4 regions of the Bacillus sp. XB1 genome follow, and region 4 is predicted to be linked to each of the others. Evidence: riboswitches for the same ligand, from Rfam matches in the RefSeq annotation. Region 4 holds a riboswitch; each other region holds the start of a gene.
What was found. Region 4 has a riboswitch for S-adenosylmethionine ahead of metK (methionine adenosyltransferase). Riboswitches for the same ligand answer to the same signal wherever they lie in the genome.
Positions count from the first base shown of each region.

Region 1: linked by a shared signal. The riboswitch ahead of ACK1U5_RS11345 (Na+/H+ antiporter NhaC family protein) and the one ahead of metK (methionine adenosyltransferase) in region 4 are both predicted to bind S-adenosylmethionine.
Region 2: linked by a shared signal. The riboswitch ahead of ACK1U5_RS24535 (cyclase family protein) and the one ahead of metK (methionine adenosyltransferase) in region 4 are both predicted to bind S-adenosylmethionine.
Region 3: linked by a shared signal. The riboswitch ahead of mtnK (S-methyl-5-thioribose kinase) and the one ahead of metK (methionine adenosyltransferase) in region 4 are both predicted to bind S-adenosylmethionine.

Region 1 covers NZ_JBNRIL010000001.1:2,224,954-2,228,861, forward strand. Annotated here, with positions in the region: gene ACK1U5_RS11335 (PspA/IM30 family protein) at 1-277, opposite strand, end outside; gene ACK1U5_RS11340 (lmo0954 family membrane protein) at 325-681, opposite strand; gene ACK1U5_RS11345 (Na+/H+ antiporter NhaC family protein) at 873-2,189, opposite strand; SAM riboswitch class I at 2,284-2,389, opposite strand; gene ACK1U5_RS11350 (DUF402 domain-containing protein) at 2,510-3,028, opposite strand; gene gltP (glutamate/aspartate:proton symporter GltP) at 3,097-3,908, opposite strand, start outside.
Region 2 covers NZ_JBNRIL010000005.1:79,821-83,728, forward strand. Annotated here, with positions in the region: gene ACK1U5_RS24525 (ATP-binding protein) at 1-708, shown strand, start outside; gene ACK1U5_RS24530 (hypothetical protein) at 937-1,317, shown strand; gene ACK1U5_RS24535 (cyclase family protein) at 1,345-1,977, opposite strand; SAM riboswitch class I at 2,063-2,175, opposite strand; gene ACK1U5_RS24540 (PRK06851 family protein) at 2,324-3,433, shown strand; gene ACK1U5_RS24545 (nucleotidyltransferase domain-containing protein) at 3,545-3,908, shown strand, end outside.
Region 3 covers NZ_JBNRIL010000002.1:782,902-786,809, reverse strand. Annotated here, with positions in the region: gene mtnA (S-methyl-5-thioribose-1-phosphate isomerase) at 1-811, opposite strand, end outside; gene mtnK (S-methyl-5-thioribose kinase) at 808-1,989, opposite strand; SAM riboswitch class I at 2,080-2,221, opposite strand; gene ACK1U5_RS19445 (carbon-nitrogen family hydrolase) at 2,293-3,156, opposite strand; gene ACK1U5_RS19440 (pyridoxal phosphate-dependent aminotransferase) at 3,171-3,908, shown strand, end outside.
Region 4 covers NZ_JBNRIL010000002.1:97,122-101,029, forward strand. Annotated here, with positions in the region: gene pckA (phosphoenolpyruvate carboxykinase (ATP)) at 1-1,412, opposite strand, end outside; SAM riboswitch class I at 1,641-1,762, shown strand; gene metK (methionine adenosyltransferase) at 1,932-3,131, shown strand; gene ACK1U5_RS15745 (GNAT family N-acetyltransferase) at 3,173-3,697, opposite strand; gene ACK1U5_RS15750 (hypothetical protein) at 3,718-3,897, opposite strand; gene ACK1U5_RS15755 (hypothetical protein) at 3,904-3,908, opposite strand, start outside.

The DNA of each region.
Region 1 (3,908 bases), on a different contig from region 4:
GTTCGTGCAATTGCAATTCGCCTGCTTCTTGAGCAATGATAGCTTGCTTTGATCTTTTATTAACGAAATAACGTGCTTGCTCAAGCTCACGAGCAAAATTAGATTTTAATGTTTTATGACGCTCAATTAACTTCTCAATTTTTGTTATTTCACGCTCACTATCACGTAAATATTGGTTTAACATCGCAATTGGATTTTTTCTTTCCTTCTCATCTAACACGTTATGAAAATCAGCTAAAATTGCATCGCGTACACGTCCGAATAAAGATTGTTTCATTATAAATCTTCCTCTCTTCTACTTTTTTTATAATTTGATTTATTGTTTTAGTTTTTCATTAATTTGTTCCACTCATCTTCAAAGTTGCTATATGGTTTAGAACTTTCTGGAGCAGATTCAACAACTACATCTTTTTCTTTTTTCCACTCACGGTATCCGTAGTATAAAACCACTAAAGCAGCGATACCGATTAATGCTGGCGAATGAGAAAGTGCAATGGATAAACCGATTAAACCAACAATCCCCCAAGCTAACTTTCCAAAAAATGATTTAGCTCGCACAAATGATTTATAGCTCCAATATACAACTCCTGCTCCGATTGCAAATCCTACAATACCAGCAAGACTACCAAGAGCAATTAAAGCCAAAATACCGGCTGCGATAAACGCTAGAAATTGTTTCATCTTGTGCTTGCCTCCCTTCGATTTGATACTCTTATCTTAACTATTTTTTCATCTTTCCATAACGAGCTTAAGAACCGTTTTTAACTCAGACTTAAGACCGAGTCATATTCAGCCCTTTACAGCCCTTTACGCAAAAAAACGTGCAGAGTCTATCCTCTGCACGTTTTTTAATTACTAACATTCATATTAAATTAAGCTGTTTTATGATACTCTTTTTTCTCAGCTACTTTCGAAAACCTTGGAAACCCAATTAAAATAGAAGCAATCCCACATACTCCAACTAAGATTGGATAAAATGCATATGGCAACAATTCAACCGGAGATAACGCTGCAAATCCTGCTGCCGTTAACATTTGGGCACCGTACGGAATTAATCCTTGCACACAACATGAGAAAAGATCTAATACACTCGCTGATTTACGAGGGTCTATTTCATATTGATCTGCAATATTTTTTGCAAGCGGGCCTGTAAAGATAATTGAAATCGTATTATTCGCTGTACACATATTCGTCATACTCACTAAACCAGCAATACCAAATTCCGCTCCTTTTTTCGAACGAATATTACGTGTTAATATATTCATTAAATATTGAATACCACCATTATATTGGATTAATTCAACCATACCGCCAATTAATATAGCAAGTAATACTAACTCCATCATACCGCCCATTCCAGTCGTTACACTTTTAAAGAAACTTTCTAACGTGTAACTTCCATCTATAAGACCGATAACACCAGATAGTACAGTTCCACCAGTTAATACAATAAGTACATTCCAGCCAAGTAGCGCTGTAATCAGTACTCCTGCGTACGGTAAAATCTTTATCCAATCAAAGCTATGTGCTTTAATCTGCGTGTCACTCCCTGAAGTAACTATTACTAATAGTACAATTGTAATAATAGCTGCTGGTAACACAATTAAAAAGTTCGTTTTAAACTTATCTTTCATTTCTGTTCCTTGTGAACGAACAGCTGCGATTGTTGTATCTGAAATAAATGATAAATTATCACCAAACATCGCTCCGCCAACAACAGTAGCCATTGCAAGCGCAATTGAGATATCAGTTTGACCACTAATACCTACAGCAATCGGCGCTAATGCTGCAATTGTTCCCATTGAAGTTCCCATCGCTAATGAAATAAATGCACCAATAACAAAGATTCCAGCTACGATAAATCCTGGCGGTAAAATAGTTAACGCTAAATTAACAGTTGAGTCTACTCCACCCATTCCTTTAGCAGTTTCAGAAAATGCACCTGCAAGCACAAAAATTAATACCATAATCATAATATCCGGATTTCCTGCACCTTTAGCGAACCGCTCTACTTTCACATTAAAACTTTCTTTACGATTCATCACTAAAGCGACTCCTACAGCAATTGAAATCGCTACAAGTATCGGCAATTTATAGAAATCACCTGTAATAATCCCAGAACCAATAAATAGCGCCAAAAATATCCCAAGTGGTAATAAAGCTAAACCATTTCCTCTCGTTTCTTTCAAAGTACCATCTCTCCTTAGTTTCAACCTTTTTCTAATGAATAACAAAAGACCTCTTCCGATGAGAAGAGGTCTTATACATCTATAAGAAACGCTCTTCTCATCTTTCAAGCACACGCTTGCTGGATTTGGCACAGCACTCTGAAATCGAGTCCGCTGCCGAGGCATCGTAGGGCCAGTCCCTCCGCCTCTCTTTATAAGAAGGTTTCATATTTATTTTTTAATAATAATTTCTTCCCTAACTTTACTCGCTTACAAAACAAAAGTCAATTATTTTTTGTATAGATTTTTTTGGTAATTATACAAAAATTTGAATACAACAATCATTTTAACTTTTCTATTTCTTCTTTTAATATTGAAATCCAATAAAATTCACTATTTTTTATTGTTGCTAATATCCATTTCGTAGTGTACCAAGCTAACTCATACTCTTCCTTCGTGACATCGCCACTTTTATAAGCATCCTCTAGCTCCTCTTCATCTAATACATACACCTTACCGCTAGGTAATAATACTACATCTAAATATAAATCATCAAAATAAGGTAAACCACGATCATCTATTTTATATTCTTTCGCCACATCGATATAATATTGCACTAATTTTTTCTGATCATCTAACATAGCGGTAATCGCAAAGTTTTTCCCGTCTATGAAATATTGAATCCACGTATACTGATCCGCTGCAATACAAAGTTCTTCACCATCATATTCTTTACAACTAGACTCTCTCACCTTTTTTATATCCAGTATTCCGAGCATTCCCTCTTCCACTTGCTTAACCGTATAACTCTTTTCTATTAGTCTCTTCCACGAAGAACCGTCACCATATTTACGTTTCATTATGTCTGCTCCTCTTCTATATACAGAAAAGCTCCCACATATTATGTGAGAGCTTGTTCATATTATAATTAAGCCGCTTGACCCTTTTCAGAAATCTCTTTTAAATAAGCTTGTCCTTTTTCAGCGTCATATTGACCTTCCCACTTAGACATAACTACAGCTGCTAAAGAGTTTCCTACAACGTTAACTGCTGTACGAGCCATATCTAAAATACGGTCAATACCAGCAATGAACGCTAAGCCTTCAGGTGGAATACCTACTGTACCAAGTGTCGCTAATAATACAACGAATGATACGCCCGGTACACCTGCGATACCTTTTGATGTAACCATTAATACAAGCAATAATGTAATTTGTTGTGTAATAGATAAATCAATACCGTACATTTGCGCTAAGAAAATAGCCGCAATTGCTTGATATAAAGTTGATCCATCTAAGTTAAATGAATAACCTGTCGGAATAACGAAAGATGTAATTGCTTTCGGACAACCGAATTTCTCCATTTTCTCCATGATTTTTGGTAAAACTGTTTCTGAGCTTGCTGTAGAATACGCTAAGATCAGCTCGTCTTTTAAAATCTTAAAGAATTGGAAAATGTTGATTCCAAATATTTTCGCTGTAAGTCCTAAGACAACTACGACGAAGAAGATCATTGCCCCATATACGACAATTAGTAATTTCCCTAATGGAATTAATGAAGCAAGACCAAATGTAGAAACTGTAACACCAATTAGTGCAAACACACCAAATGGTGCAAATTTCATAACTTGGTTTGTTACGTAAAACATTGCGTCAGCTACACCTTGGAAAAATTGAAGAACTGGTCTTCCTCTTTCACCAATTGCTGCTACACCTAAACCAAATAGTACAGAGAAGAAGA
Region 2 (3,908 bases), on a different contig from region 4:
CGATTTCAATCTTATGTAAGAACAGTGGTTGAAATGATGAACAATATGAAAGAGACGGAAAATTTAGCTGTGATTGGGACTATGTCTACAACAATTGCCCATGAAATTCGAAATCCACTAACAGCGTTAAAAGGGTTTACGCAAATGCAAAAAGAAAGAAATCCAACTGATACGATGAGCTACGACATTATGCTACAAGAAATTGAAAGGGTTAATGGATTTGTTAGTGAATTGATGTTGTTAGGGAAACCAAAGCCAACAAATTATGAAAGGTGTAATATACGAGACACCCTTCTATATGTTGTGCATCTAATGGAAAGTTATGCAACGCAATATAGAGTTAAATGTAATTTACAAGTAGATGGAAATCTACCGGCTATAAACGGTGATGATAAGCAATTAAAACAAGTGTTATTAAATATCATTAAAAATGGAATAGAATCAATGCCAGAGGGTGGAGAAATTCATATCCGTGCATATCAAAAAACGCAAGGACATTTGTGTATTTCTGTTGAAGACCAAGGATGTGGTATAGAGAATGAGAAGTTAGAAAAAATCGGCAAGGCGTTTTACACAACAAAGGAGAATGGTACAGGACTTGGATTAATGATTACATATAAAATTATTAAGGAACATCAAGGGAGTATCACGATCCAAAGTAGTCTAGGAGTAGGAACGAAAGTAGAAATTTTTCTGCCGACCGTTTAATGTATTTGAGAAAAGATTTTTCAGAAAAGTGTTCTTGTTGTGTAAATATAAACATTTTATAAAATGTTTCAAGAAGGGTTTTTTTTATAAAATACTTCGTTTATAATGGAGGAAAATATCGACATGAGATTGATTGCTCATGTAACGGTTCAGTAGTGTTATGAAAAGATAAGAAGGGGTGCACGCGCATCCTTTTTTCTATGCAGATATTATGAAAGAGGTGGTATGATGGAATTAACATTAAATTCGACTGTATGTTTACACACGATTCAATTTCGAAAAGAGCAAAAGAATTATACTGTAAAAGACACAATTACAGGAGAAAAGTATGAAATGCCGCCACTTTGGATTGATGCATTGGCAATGATGCGTGACGGTTTTTTATTGGGGGAAATTGAGGAGAAATTAAAAGAAGAGTATCCATCCGAAGAAGTGAATATGTTAGCATTCACGAAGCAACTGTTAGAACTAGAACTTGTTGAAATGGTAGATGGGGAAGAAATAGCTTGTACAAAGAAGAAAGAGAAGGATTATTTAGCTTGGTTACGTCCTCATGTTGAGCAATTCTTTCTTAATTTAAATAAAAAAAATAGAAGCAAAGGTCAATGATGATCTTTGCTTTTTTGTATAGTTTGTTTAAAAAATTACAGCAAATGCTCTTGCAAAAGCACCGTCGCTATCTTTAATTTTTAAAGGTGCTGCTGAGAAGAAGAAACGTTTCGTGTGAATGGCATCTAAGTTTGTTAAGTTTTCGATTAAATAAATATTATTCCCAAGTAGTATGTGATGAATTGGTGATGTTGCTGTCGTTACCTCATCAGGAGAAATAAAATCTAAACCGACAGATTTTACTTTTAATTGTACTAGTTCCTCGGCTAATTCTTCAGAAAGATAAAAAGCTTCTTTCTCATACGCCTCCGTGTTCCATTTAGTAGATAGATTGGAATGGAAAATAACAATATCTCCTTCTTTTATATCAGCATCGTGCAGTACTTCTTTAGGTAGTTTTCGTTCTTGTACATGAGTTACATCAATAAGAACAGCTTCACCTACAAATTGATCCAGCGGTAATTGATCGATGGTCGTTGCGCCTGAAATAAAATGCGCAGGAGCATCACAATGCGTGCCAACATGAACGACAGAATGAAAATCTGTAACTTGATAGCCTGATTCTTCAACACTTGTAACAGCTTCTAGTTGTATTTTAGGTGTTCCAGGAAATTGAGACATATTATTTTCAAATGTTTGCGATAAATCAATTACTTTCATTTTACATACCTCCAATATATGTTTTTCAAATAATAAAAAGCTCATCCTTCAGTATCAAGAAAGATGAGCTTTACATGCTAATTGAGTTTTATCTTCCAAAATGCAATGCATTTTGCAGGAATTAGCACCTATTCAGTTCGTATAAACTGAGGTTGCTGGGCTTCAAAGGGCCAGTCCCTCTGCCTCTCTTGATAAAGAAGTATTCAGTTTCGGAATCTTAATTTTCTGATAGTTAAATTGTAATTCATTTCCTTTTTATGTGCAATACAAAATAGGTATTCACCCAAATAAAGCCGCTCGCATATTGTAGCTTATGTAAATAGAATGCTGCGAAGGAGTGAGTGCAGTGACAGGAAATGTATTAAATTATTATGCTGGTGGTAATACAGCTAGGGGATTTCACAATTTATACGAAGAGAATTTAAAAGGATTAGACAGATTATTTATCTTAAAGGGTGGTCCAGGAACGGGAAAATCTTCTTTAATAAAGGCAATAGGTCGTGAATGGGTTGGAAAAGGATATGATATTGAATTTTTACATTGTTCTTCTGACAATAAATCGGTTGATGGTGTAATTATCCCACAATTAAAAGTAGGAATTGTTGATGGGACATCACCGCATGTTATTGAGCCAAAAATGCCAGGAGTTGTTGAAGAGTATATAAATTTAGGAATTGCTTGGGACTCAGATAAACTAAGAAAGCAGAAGTTAGAAATTGAAAGATTTGTTTCAGAAGCAAGCAAAGCTTTTCAGTCTGCTTACGCACGTTTTAAAGAGGCATTGGTTATACATGATGAGTGGGAGAAGATATATATTGATAATATAAATTTTAATAAAGCAAATGAACTAACCGATCAGCTAATCCAGAAATTATTTGCAGATAAAAGCGGGAGACAATCGCTTGTCAAACATCGTTTTTTAGGAGCTGCAACACCGAAAGGAGCAGTTGACTTTGTTCCTAATTTAACAGAAGGGTTACCACATCGTTATTTTATAAAAGGCCGCCCAGGCTCTGGAAAATCAACGATGCTCAAAAAGTTAGCTAAGGCAGCTGAAGAAAAAGGATTTGAAGTTGAAGTATATCATTGCGGATTTGACCCGCATAGTCTTGATATGGTTATCGTAAGAGAATTAGGCTTTGCAATTTTTGATAGCACCGCACCGCATGAATATTTTCCAAGTCGTGAGGGTGATGAAATTATTGATATGTATGCCCTTATTGTTACGCCAGGGACTGATGAGAAATATGCGAAGGAAATTCGTGATGTTTCCATTCAGTATAAAGCAAAAATGAATGAGGCAATGTCTTTCTTAGCGAAAGCAAAATCGGTTCGTGATAAATTAGAACGAATTTATATTGCTGCTATGGATTTTTCAATAGTAGATGCATATAAAGAGGAGATTCAAAAAGAGTTTGAACGAATTGCTGCTACTGTAATCGAAAAGCAACAATAGAAGTTTTATTAGGCTGTCAGTAATTTCTGACAGTTTTTTTAGTATGTAGTAAAATTAATAGTGTATTGTCGAATTTCCAAGGAAATAATCAAAAAATGGAGATGTTATGAAATGAGAGAGAAAATCGAGTTGGAGTTAGAAAGAATTGAAAAAGAGAATGATGTAAAAATTTTATTTGCGGTGGAATCAGGGAGTCGTGCTTGGGGATTTCCATCGAAAGATAGCGATTATGATGTTAGGTTTGTTTATATACATCCGGTAGAATGGTATTTATCAATTCATGACAAACGTGATGTAATTGAATATCCAATTAGTGATGATTTAGATATAAGTGGTTGGGATATTAAAAAGGCGTTGCAACTATTCGCGAAGTCGAACCCAGCTTTACTTGAGTGGATTCGATCACCAATTTTTTATTCGAAAAACTCTAATTTTCCAGAACTACTTCAACAGATGAGTGAGAAGAATTTTGATC
Region 3 (3,908 bases), 690 kb from region 4:
CAACGTAAAATGGGATATTAAAGTGCTTTGCTAAAATAGCTAAATTCATTGTCCCTATTTTATTTGCCGTATCTCCATTTGCGACAATTCGATCCGCCCCTACAATAATTGCATTTATTTCTTTCGTTTGAATAGCATGAGCTGCAGTATTATCTGTAATAAGGGTCACATCAATATTTGCTTGCTTCAATTCCCAGGTCGTTAAGCGACCACCTTGTAAAACTGGTCTCGTTTCACACGCATATGCATGTAAACGCACACCTTCCTCTTTTCCAATATAAAAGGGAGCTAATGCAGTTCCATATCTGGCAGTTGCGATACTTCCAGCGTTACAGATTGTTAAAATATTATCGCCATCTTTAAAACATGTTAACGCATATTCCCCAATATTTCGGCACACCTCTTCATCTTCCTGCTGAATGCGAAGCGCTTCTTCTTCTAATGTTTTTTGTGCTTCTTTTATTGTAGTAATCTCTCGAATAGATTCTCTCATACGATCAATTGCCCAAAATAAATTTACTGCTGTCGGGCGTGACGTTCCTAAATAATTACAATCTCTATTAAACTTCTTTTGAAATTCTTCAATATGTACAGTGTTATATTTTTTTGATGCAAGCGCCAAGCCAAATGCAGCTACAATTCCAATTGCAGGCGCTCCTCGTACTTCTAACATTACGATGCTTTTCCAAACCTCTTCAATAGTCGTCAATGTTTTGTATTCTGTGCTATGCGGCAATTTCGTTTGATTTAATACCGCAATTGCATCACCTTTCCAGCTTACAGATCTCGGAACAGTAACAATTGTACTCACGCTTTTACGCCCCCTGAAACTGTCTGTTGAAATAATGTTCGAAACAGTTGAATATCAGCACTTTTAGATTCATATTTTATTAGTTCTTTACCTAAGGATAGCACTTGTTTCTTAGCTTGAATTCTTGTTTCTTTATTTTCTATTTCATCTAAATCTGCTACATGAGCTAAACCAATTGTTCTACGAATCAGTTCACATCCGGCAAATCCAACTGCATCAGTAAAGATATTTTGCAAAATAATTGGTAACCATTGTTTTTCTTTCGTATATGCTTCTACACCTTCTCCAATCCATAACTTTGTAAAAGTTTCTACAAAATAACTCCACGTCTTTTCTATATGGAAAAATAGTACACTTCTTTTTTCTTCTTCTCTAGATAAAGCATTTAATAATAGATTTGCAATAAATTGACCTATGTCAAATCCAAATGGGCCATATGTCGCAAATTCTGGATCAATCACCTTCGTTTCAGAAGGTGACGAAAAAATACTACCAGTATGTAAATCACCATGAATAAGAGTTTCTTTTCTTGTTAAGAACTTATATTTATATTGTGCTACTTTTAGTTTTAAAGTTTTATCACTCCAAAGTTCATCAACCACGAGCTGTAAATCTGGCTCATAATCATTTGTATCATAATGTCCAAACGGATCTGTAAACACTAAATCCTCTGTAATTTTACAAAGGTCCGGATTTACAAAGGTACCTTCTAGTACCCTCTTCTCTTCTGACTGTAAACCAAAATCTGAAGTATAAAATAAAACATGTGCTAGAAAACGGCCGATATGCTGGGATAAAAGCGGATATTCTTCTCCGTCTATTAATCCTTTTCTTGTAATTGTTAGTCTTGATAAGTCTTCTATTACCGTTATCGCTAACTCTTCATCATGACTGTACACTACTGGAACATAATCCGGTACATACTGCGCAAAAATTTGTAATGCCTTGCTTTCAATCGTTGCTCTTTTTATAGACAATGGCCAGCTTTCACCAACTACTTTCGCATAAGGCAGTGCTTGTTTTATTATAATTGATTTCTCTCCATCATCTAATTTGAACACGTAATTTAAGTTTCCGTCTCCAATTTCATGACAAACGACATTTGCCTTCGCTTCAAAATAGCCATGATCTTTCGCATATTGTACAGCTGTTATTTCTGTTAATGAATAATATCCCATCGTCTTCTCCCCCTTTTTAAATTCAGAGGTTTTTCTAACATAGAAAAACCTCTTTCCACTAAGAAAGAGGTTTGAAGTTTATCTTCTCCCCTCTTATCTGCCAGAAAGTTTTACTTTCTGCTGGAATTAGCACCGTGCCTTTTGGCGTAATAAACGCCCCATTTCACAATGGTATTACGGTCGGTTGCTGGGCTTCATCGGGCCAAATCCCTCCACCTGCTCTTGATAAGAGTTGTATAATTTTTTGAATTTTTAACTTTATGTTGAAGACTATACCAAGAATAAAAATCACTTGTCAACATTTTATTTGTATAATTCTGGACGGCGATCCGCAAAAACCGGAATTCCTTTACGTACTTCTTTAATTTTCTCGAATTCAAGCTCTCCAAATAAAATTGATTCCTCTTCATTCGCCTCTACTACAACTTCACCCCAAGGGTCCACAATTAAAGAATGACCCGCAAATACATTATTTGGATCCTTTCCTGCTCTATTACACGCAACAACATAACACTGATTTTCAACTGCTCTTGCTTGCAATAGCAAACGCCAATGTGCTAAACGAACTAATGGCCATTCTGCTACAACAAATAATACTTTTGCCCCTTTAGCAGTATGGACACGCATCCACTCTGGAAAACGAATATCATAACAAATTGTTCCAGCGCATTCGACATCATCTAGCTTAAATTCGCCCGTACCATTACCGGCTATTAAATATTTATGTTCATCCATAAGCTGAAATAAATGTACTTTACTATATTCGTTGACTAGCTGTCCTTCATTATTTACAACATACATCGTATTTGTAACACCTTGCTCTGTTTGCTTTGCTATAGAACCACCAACAATATGTATATCATATTGCTTCGCCCATTCTATTAACTTTTCTTTCGTTTCCACTCCATCACTATCTGCAATTTCAGAAAGTCTCGTTAAATCATATCCTGTTGTCCATAGTTCTGGTAAGACGATAACATCTGGCCTTTCCTTCATAGCTTCGCTTATTTTATTTTTAGCATTCTCAATATTTTTTTCTACATCTCCAAAAACAATATCCATTTGAATACATGCGACTTTCATTTTTTCAGCCCCATTCTTATTTTTTTCTTTACAAAATACTGGAAAGATTATATCATTTGTCACTAGAATTGTAACAACTTTCAAAAGAGGTGGAAAGTATGAAATTATTTCAACCTTCTGAGATAGTAACATCATTGCCAACACAATTTTTCGCTTCACTTGTTGCAAAAGTTAACAAAGTCGTTGCAGCTGGTCACGATGTTATTAATCTAGGTCAAGGTAATCCAGATCAACCAACACCGCAGCATATCGTAAAAGCTTTACAAGATGCTGCCGAAAAGACCATTCATCATAAATATCCGCCATTTCGCGGACATGAAAGCTTAAAGGAAGCCGTGGCTACATTCTATAAACGTGAATACGGCGTCGAATTAAACCCAAAAACTGAAGTTGCTATTTTGTTTGGCGGGAAGGCTGGACTAGTAGAATTACCGATTTGTTTTACAAATCCTGGTGATACGATTCTCGTTCCGGATCCAGGTTATCCAGATTATTTATCCGGGGTTGCTTTAGCAAAAGCACACTTTGAAACAATGCCGCTTATTGCAGAAAATAACTTTTTACCAGATTATACAAACATTGATGACTCTATTGCAGAGCGTGCAAAATTAATGTTTTTAAACTATCCAAATAATCCTACCGGTGCTACTGCATCAAAAGATTTTTTTGATGCAACCATTCACTTTGCTAATAAACATAATATATTAGTTGTTCACGATTTTGCTTATGGCGCTATCGGATTTGATGGTCAAAAACCTGTTAGTTTCTTGCAAGCAGATGGTGCGAAAGATATAGGAATTGAAATTTACACATTATCAAAAACTTTCAATATGGCT
Region 4 (3,908 bases):
ACTTCAAGACCGAAGATGTCATGTTTAGCTGTTTCAGTTTTCGCAAGTTCACCGTTTAATGCAGCTTGAATCATTGCACGAGTGTAACCTAAGTTCATACGTTTACCAACGCCGTATTCGCCACCAGTCCAGCCAGTGTTTACTAAGAATACTTTCGCATCGTGTTTCTCAATTTTTTCACCAAGCATTTCAGCATAGCGAGATGCATCAAGTGGTAAGAATGGTGAACCGAAGCAAGTTGAGAATGTTGCTTGCGGAGATGTAACACCGCGCTCTGTTCCTGCTAGTTTACTAGTGTAACCACTTAAGAAATGATACATAGCTTGTTCTTTTGATAACTTACTGATTGGAGGTAATACGCCAGATGCATCAGCAGTTAAGAAAATGATTGTATTTGGGTGTCCAGCAACACTTGGCAGTACGATATTGTCGATCGCATGCATAGGGTATGCAGCACGAGTATTTTCTGTTAAAGTAGTATCGTTATAGTCTGCGATACGCGTTTGGTCATTAATGATAACGTTTTCTAAAACAGATCCAAATGTGATTGCATCGAAAATTTGTGGTTCTTTCTCGTGAGAAAGGTTTACACATTTCGCGTAGCAACCGCCTTCAATATTGAATACACCGTTATCAGACCAACCGTGCTCATCATCACCAATTAATTTACGGTTTGGATCAGCAGATAATGTTGTTTTACCTGTTCCAGATAAACCGAAGAATAATGCTACATCGCCTTCTTCACCTACGTTTGCAGAACAGTGCATAGAAAGAATATCTTGTTCAGGTAATAAGAAGTTCATAATAGAGAAGATTGATTTTTTCATTTCTCCAGCGTATTCTGTACCACCAATTAATACGATGCGTTTTTCGAATGAAACCATAATGAATGCTTCAGAGTTTGTACCGTCAACAGCTGGATCAGCTTTGAAATTCGGTGCAGAAACAATTGTGAATTCTGATTCATGAGTCGTTAATTCTTCTTCAGTTGGACGAATGAATAATTGATGTACAAATAAATTGTGCCATGCATATTCGTTAATAACTTGAATTGGTAGGCGGTAATTGCGGTCAGCGCCTGCAAATCCTTTGAAGACGAATAACTCTTCTTTTTCTTTTAAGTATTCTAAAACTTTAGTATATAATTTATTAAAATGTTCTTCAGAAATCGGTTGGTTCACAGCTCCCCAAGCAATTTTGTCAGCAACCGATGCTTCTTTCACAATAAATTTATCTTTAGGAGAACGTCCTGTATATTTTCCTGTTGAAGCAGAAACGGCACCAGTAGAAGTTAATTTCCCTTCATTTCGCATTAATACTTTTTCCACTAATTGCGGAACACTTAGTTGAATCTGTGCATTGCTTCCGTTCAATAATTCGTGTAAACCAATTTGGACATTCACAGTACTCATATTTATATACCATCCTTTTCATTTAATGAAATATTTCTCGTAATCCCCAACAAGAGTATAACACAATTATATAAATAATGTATACTATTTATTTCTTTTTGTTTGTGTGAATGCATTATTTCCCTATTAATATTTCATTTCAGGCGTATTGAGAAAAACTTTCAGGAAAATGTGAATATTAATTGACAAATGAATATCATTTCTTTAGTATAGGTTGGGACGGATACTCTCTTATCCCGAGCTGGCGGAGGGACAGGCCCGATGAAGCCCAGCAACCTCACTTGTATTGATAAATGCAGGTGAATAGGTGCTAAAACCTGTGCGAGGCTACAGGTCTCGAACGATAAGAGCGAAGGGCAAAAAGCAGTATGCAAGTAGCAAATTAAACCTTTCCTCTATGTAAAGTAGGAAAGGTTTTTCTGTATGCTTGTGTGGGAGAATAAATGTATGTCGCAGTTTGTGGCAAATTAAGGATGAGTTCCGTACAATATATACAATTACTGTAGGGAGGTTTACCACATGACAAAAAAACGTCATCTGTTCACATCTGAGTCTGTAACTGAAGGACATCCAGATAAAATTTGTGACCAAATTTCTGATTCAATTTTAGATGCGATCTTATCAAAAGACGCAAATGCACGTGTAGCTTGTGAAACAACTGTAACAACTGGTTTAGTATTGGTAGCGGGGGAAATTACGACTTCTACTTACGTAGATATTCCGAAAATCGTTCGTGAAACAATTCAAGGCATTGGTTACACACGCGCAAAATACGGATTCGATGCAGAAACTTGTGCTGTTTTAACATCTATCGATGAGCAGTCTGCTGACATCGCTATGGGTGTTGACCAAGCGCTAGAAGCACGCGAAGGTCAAATGACTGACGCTGAGATTGAGGCAATTGGTGCAGGAGACCAAGGTTTAATGTTTGGTTTTGCATGTAATGAAACACAAGAATTAATGCCACTTCCAATCTCGCTTGCTCACAAATTAGCTCGCCGTTTAACTGAAGTACGTAAAGATGATACATTATCATACTTACGTCCAGATGGAAAAACGCAAGTTACAGTTGAGTATGATGAAAATGGTAAACCAGTACGTGTTGATACTATCGTAATTTCTACACAACATCACCCAGATGTTACATGGGAAGAAATCGATCGCGACTTAAAAGAGCACGTAATTAAAGCTGTAGTACCAGCAGAATTAATGGATGGAGAAACGAAATTCTTCATTAATCCAACTGGCCGCTTCGTAATTGGTGGACCACAAGGTGATGCTGGTTTAACAGGACGTAAAATCATCGTTGATACTTACGGTGGATACGCTCGCCACGGTGGCGGTGCATTCTCTGGTAAAGATGCAACGAAAGTTGACCGTTCTGCAGCATATGCAGCTCGTTATGTTGCGAAAAACATCGTAGCAGCTGGTCTTGCTGAAAAAGCAGAAGTACAACTTGCATACGCAATCGGTGTAGCACAACCAGTATCAATTTCAGTTGATACATTCGGCACTGGTAAAGTATCTGAAGACGTACTAGTAGAACTAGTTCGTAACAACTTCGATCTTCGCCCGGCTGGTATTATTAAAATGTTAGACTTACGTCGCCCAATTTACAAACAAACAGCAGCTTACGGCCACTTCGGACGTACTGATGTAGATCTATCATGGGAACGTACAGACAAAGCTGCAGCTTTAAAAGAGCAAGCTGGTCTATAATATATGAAAAAAAGCTTTGCGCGGTGAGCGCAAAGCTTTTTTTATTTATAATTACGTTGGAATAAAGCGAAGAGTTCAATGTCATGCCAAGTGCCGTTGCGGAATATAGCTTCTTTACAAGTTCCTTCATGTTGAAAACCAAGTGATTTATATAATTTAACTGCTCTATCGTTAAAAGAAAATACTCGTAAAGAAAGGCGATGTAAATTTAATTCTAAAAATGCATAATCCAATAATAGGGTTAAAGCTTCCTGCCCATAACCTTGCCCCCAGTAATCCTTTTTACCAATATCAATAATGCATTCAGCGTTTCGATTATACGAATCAATATGAATTAAAGAAGTAATACCAATTGGAAGATGCGTAGCTTTTTCTTCAATGATATAGCTCTTAGAGTTCGAAGAATGAATAAATTGCCGGCAAAGTTTTTCTGTGTCTTGAAAGGAATATTTATCAAGAGTGAGTGTAGTTGAACTCATAACGTCTATATCATTATGCCATTTATAATATGTTAGAATATCATCTTCGGAAAACTTTCGTAACTGGATACGGTTGGATTCAAACAATGTAAACACCCCTTTTGTATTTACTGGTTTTTGTTCATTATCTCAACACACGAACTACAATAAATTTGTCCTTCTAATTCAATATACTTTTTCATATTCGTCATGCCATTCGCCGGAAAGGGCATATGAATCCACGCTTTTTCATACGTTTGTATTTCTGTTTTACATGATTTACAAAAGATTGATTTCTTTTTGAACATATGTGATCAAC